One region of the Kitasatospora sp. NBC_01300 genome, then DNA from elsewhere that is predicted to be linked to it. Evidence: riboswitches for the same ligand, from Rfam matches in the RefSeq annotation. Region 1 holds a riboswitch; the other holds the start of a gene.

Evidence for each region. A riboswitch is a leader RNA that binds a small molecule or an ion and turns the genes downstream of it on or off. The one in region 1 is predicted to bind cobalamin.
Region 2: linked by a shared signal. The riboswitch ahead of OG556_RS36775 (peptidase) and the one ahead of OG556_RS12780 (FecCD family ABC transporter permease) in region 1 are both predicted to bind cobalamin.

What each region holds. Positions count from the first base shown of each region.
Region 1 covers NZ_CP108408.1:2,903,865-2,906,240, reverse strand. Annotated here, with positions in the region: gene OG556_RS12780 (FecCD family ABC transporter permease) at 1-1,035, opposite strand, end outside; cobalamin riboswitch at 1,125-1,264, opposite strand; gene sodN (superoxide dismutase, Ni) at 1,353-1,748, opposite strand; gene sodX (nickel-type superoxide dismutase maturation protease) at 1,972-2,376, shown strand, end outside.
Region 2 covers NZ_CP108409.1:713,342-715,717, forward strand. Annotated here, with positions in the region: gene OG556_RS36770 (flagellar hook-length control protein FliK) at 1-266, opposite strand, end outside; gene OG556_RS36775 (peptidase) at 297-1,370, opposite strand; cobalamin riboswitch at 1,470-1,591, opposite strand; gene OG556_RS36780 (helix-turn-helix domain-containing protein) at 1,697-2,056, opposite strand; gene OG556_RS36785 (polysaccharide deacetylase family protein) at 2,169-2,376, shown strand, end outside.

The sequences.
Region 1 (2,376 bases):
ACAGGGCACCCCGAGCACCGCGGTGACCACCCCGACCGGCAGTTCGGCGGGCGCCAGCAGGGTGCGCGAGACGATGTCCACCCAGACCAGCAGCAGCGCCCCGGCGAGCGGCGCGACCAGCAGCACCCGGCGGTGCCCGGCGCCGACCAGCATCCGGGCCAGGTGCGGCACCATCAGCCCGACGAAGCCGATCGCCCCGCTGACGGCCACCACCGTGCCGGTGACGGCGGCGGTCACCACGAACAGCTCGCGGCGCAGCCGATCCGGGTCCACGCCCAGCGAGGCGGCCGTCTCGTCGCCCATCGCGAGCGCGTCCAGCCGGCCGGCGGAGCAGGCCAGGTACGCCAGGCCGGCCAGCACGGTGGCGGCGGCGATCGGCACCGAGCCCCAGGTGGCGCCGCCGAGGCTGCCGAGCAGCCACATCATGGCGTCCCGGGCGGCCTCGCCGCGGGCGGCCGCGAAGACCATCAGCGCGGTGACGGCGGAGAAGCCGTAGGAGAGCGCGGTGCCGGTGAGCACCAGCCGCAGCGGGGTGAGCCCGTAGGCCGTGCGCGCCGCGAGGTAGACCAGCACCATGGCGACCAGCGCGGAGCCGAACGCGGAGGCCGAGATCGCCCACACCCCGAGCGAGGCGAAGGCGCCGAGCAGCAGCACGGCGTTGGCGCCGACGGCCGCGCCGGAGGAGATGCCGAGCACGAACGGGTCGGCCAGCGCGTTGCGCACCAGGGCCTGGACGGCGACCCCGGTGGCGGCCAGCCCGGCGCCGACCACGGCGGCCAGTACGGCGCGCGGCAGCCGGATCTCCCAGACGATCGCGTAGGCGGCGGCCTCCTCCGCCTCCAGCCGTCCGCCCGTCAGCCCGGCGGCCAGCAGCCGCAGGGCGCGGGGCAGGCCGATCCCGGAGGCGCCCAGTGCCACGCCGCAGAGCAGCGAGAGCAGCAGGGCGGCGGCCAGGCCGACGGCGAGCGGGAGGGCGGGTATTCGGCGGGCGGGCGGGCTCGTTGCGCCACTGCCCGCGGCTGCGGTGCTGCTCACGGTGCGCCTTGCCTCGGGCCGCGGGTGCGCGGGGGAGGCACCGGTCGGGGGCGGGTCCGGGCGCCATCCCCTCGCAGTCCACGGCGAGTTGTCGGGAGTTCAGCGGCCGGGGGCGATCGGGCTGGCGCGGCCACCAGGGCCGCGCTCACCGTTGCGGGTCAGCGCCGGATTCGCACCGGACTTCCCCCTCGGACGCCCTGGCAGCATAACAGTCGTAAAGGCTAGGCAACCCTTACCGGGCCCGGATGGGGCGTGGACGCACGACCGCCCCCGTCCGGGCTCGCGGACGGGGGCGGTCGGGTGGCGACGCGTCAGGCTCAGGCCTGCTTGGTCTCCCAGAAGATCTTGTCGACCTCGGCGATCAGGTCCAGCAGGGCCTGGCCGGTGGCGGGGTCGGTGGACGCCTTGGCGGCCGAGGCGGCCTTCAGGGTGTCGTTGATCAGCTGGTGCAGCTGCGGGTACTTCTCGAAGTGCGGGGCCTTGAAGTAGTCGCTCCACAGCACCGAGATGTGGTGCTTGACGGCCTCGGCACGCTGCTCCTTGATGATCAGGGCGCGGGTGCGGAAAGCCGGGTCCTCGTTGGCCTGGTACTTCTCCTGGGTGCCCTTGACCGACTCGGCCTCGATCCGGGCCTGCGCCGGGTCGTACACGCCGCAGGGCAGGTCACAGTGGGCGTGGGCGGTGGCGCGCGGTGCAAACAGACGAGAGAACATGGGAGTCCTTCCTTAGATCGTCTTCCCGCGCCCGAGATTACCCTTCCGCACCCGGGGTTTCGCGATCGGGCGGTGGGCCTAGGGCAAAAGGCGGACCCGGAACCGGGGTAATCCGGACATCGAACGGATCGAACGGGGTGACGGTCCGTACGGCAGACTGGGACCGGGCGGTCCGGGAGGAGGAGTCGTGGCGCGGAGCACGGAACCGGCGGGCGCGGAGCCGATGGGCACGGAACCCCGGGGGCGGGGCGGCGGCGCGGTGCCGTTCGGGCTGGTCGACGTGGCGGGCCCGTCGATGGTCCCGACCCTGCGCGAGGGCGACCAGCTGCTGGTGCGCTACGGCGCGCCGATCCGGCCCGGCGCGGTGGTGCTCTTCCGGCACCCCTTCCAGCAGGACCTGCTGGTGGTGAAGCGGGCCGCCGAGCGGCGTCCGAGGGGCTGGTGGCTGCTGTCCGACAACCGGCCGGTGGACAGCGACAGCCGCAGCTACGGCCCGGTCCCGGACGAGCTGGTGCTCGGCCGGGTGCTGCTGCGGCTGCGCCCGCGCCCGGCCTGGCTGGCGCCGGGGCGGCGGCTGGAGCGGCTGCTGCTGGGCACCCGGCTGGCCCGGGTGCCGGGCCTGGCCCGC
Region 2 (2,376 bases), on a different replicon from region 1:
TGGAAGGTGTACGCGAACCCGGCGCCGGTCAGCGCGGCCAGGCCGCTGGCCGGGTCGCCGGGTGCGCAGCCGGTCTGGATGCCGCCGCCGACGGCGGTGAAGTCGACCACGACGGTGACGCCGGTGGTGCCGTCGCAGGCGGCGGCCTGCGCCTTCGGGGCCTGGACGGCGGAGACGCCGAGCAGGCCGGCGGTGAGGGCAGCGGCGGCGGCGATCGAGCCGAGGGTGCGGCGGGCCGGGCGCGCGGGCGCCGGGGTGTCGGTCATCGGAGCTCTCCTCGCGGGGTCAGCGGGTGGTCAGCGGGTGGTCGCCGGGCAGGCCGGCACGGGCGCGTCCGGGCGGGCACCGGCGGCGGAGAGGGTGGCCAACGGGGTGCCGGCCAGGCCGAGGACGGCCTGCGCGGTGGCCCGGGCGCCGGTGCCCGCGTTGAAGCCGGTCGCGTCGTAGGCGACCGCCCCGCGCACCGCCGGGTCGGTGGCGCAGCCCTGCTGGAGCTTGACCAGGCTGCTCCAGCCCTTGAGGCCGGCCACGAAGCGTCCGCCGGCCAGCAGCGCCTGCGTGGCGAGGCCGGTGGTGTTGGCGTTGGACGCGGCGGCCCCGGCGGCCGAGAAGCCGCCGTCGGCGTTCTGGTGGGCGGTCAGCCAGCCGAGCCCGGCGTCGGCCTTGGCGGTGCGGCCGGTGGCGGCGAGGGCCTGGGCGGCGAGCGCGGTGGCGTCCGGGTCGCTGGTGCAGGCGGCCTGGCCGAAGGAGACCGGGTAACCGCCGTCCGCGCACTGGCTGTTGGCGAGGAAGTCGACGGCTGCGGCCGGGGCGCCACCGGTCGTGCGGTGCAGGGCGATCAGGGCCAGGGACTGGCCGAAGGCGTTGCTGTAGTCGCCCCACTGCGAGCGGTCGGAGAACCGGCCCTCGGCGGTCTGGAGCGAGCGCAGCCGGGCCGGCAGGTCGACGCCGCCGAAGGCCGTCGGGTTCCCGCCGCGCACCTCCACGGCGAGCAGCAGCTTGGCGGTCGCCCCGGCGTAGGCCTCGGTGGTGCCGTCGCCGAGGTAGCCGCTGATGATCTCGGGCTTGGCCAGCCAGGCGGTGGCCTTCGCGGCGGCCTGGTCGGAGCTGCGCGAGGCGGCGAAGGCCAGTACGGCGTCGATGGTCAGGCCCTGGTCGGGGTAGGCCGTCCCGTTGAAGACGGACTCGAAGTGGTCGCCGTCGACGAGCTGACGGGCGAGCCAGCCGCCTGCGGCCGCGTCGGGGCGGATCGTCGAGGACGAGGTCGCGGCGGCAGGCGCGGCGTGGGCGGCAGCGGCCGCCGGGAGGACGGTGGCGAGGGCGAGCGCGGGTATCGCGAGGAGGCGCAGGGGGCGTCGGAACGAGGACACGGTGGGCCTTTCCGGGCCCGCACGCAGGGGCCCGGAGGACGGCGGCGACAAGCCGGGCAGCCCTCGGAGCTCCGGCCCGCAGACCACGACGGGAGGAGGGGACGACACACCTCCGCCGCCGGGTACTCGGGCTCGCCACCGACGTGGAGTCGGCGGCCTACCGTTGCGGGTCAGCGCCGGATTCGGACCGGACTTCCCCCAGCGGCGGAGTCACAACATGACGGCCCATCATGGCGATACGGAAAAGATCCGGTCAAGGGTTCGTGCGTCACATCACGGTGGTCCGCACCCGGCTTCGCGACGCGCTCCTCCCGACCGAGACACCGTCAGTGCACCCGGCCCGCTTGGGACTCCTGGAATTCCACCACGGCCGCGCCGTACTCGTGAGCCCACTGAGTCAGCACGGCGATCGGCTTCACCAGCGTCCGGCCCAGGTCCGTCAGCGCGTACTCGACCTTCCCGGTCCCGGCGTGGCGGTCGATCAGGCCGTACCCCTGCAACCGGCGCAGCGTCTGGGTCAGCACCTTCCGCGAGATTCCGCCGATCAGGTCGACCAGCTGGCCGTGTCTGCACGGTTCCCGGCTCAACGCGAACAGCACGGCCACCGCCCACTTGTCGGCGATGATCTCGATCGCCAGCCGAGCCGGGCAGTCGGCGAGGAAGACACTGCCGGAGTACTCATGCATGACCCGACGGTAGCCCGCCGCCAGGAACCCGGAGGTACCTACCGCCTCACTAGCGTCCACTGCGGAAGCCATCGAGCCATCGAGCCATCGATCAGGGGAGCAGGGGAACCGCATGAGGGCAGAGACCGAATGGCCGGGCGGACGGAAGGTCGTCGCGCTGGTCACCGTCGCACTGGAGCTGTGGTCACCAGGGCACTGGCCCGCCTACGCGCCGATGGCCGCGGCGTGGCCGCTGTCCGGCATCGACGACACGCACAGCACCTCCTGGGCGGACTACGGCGTCACCACCGGCATCCGGCGGCTGCTCGACGTCCTGGGTG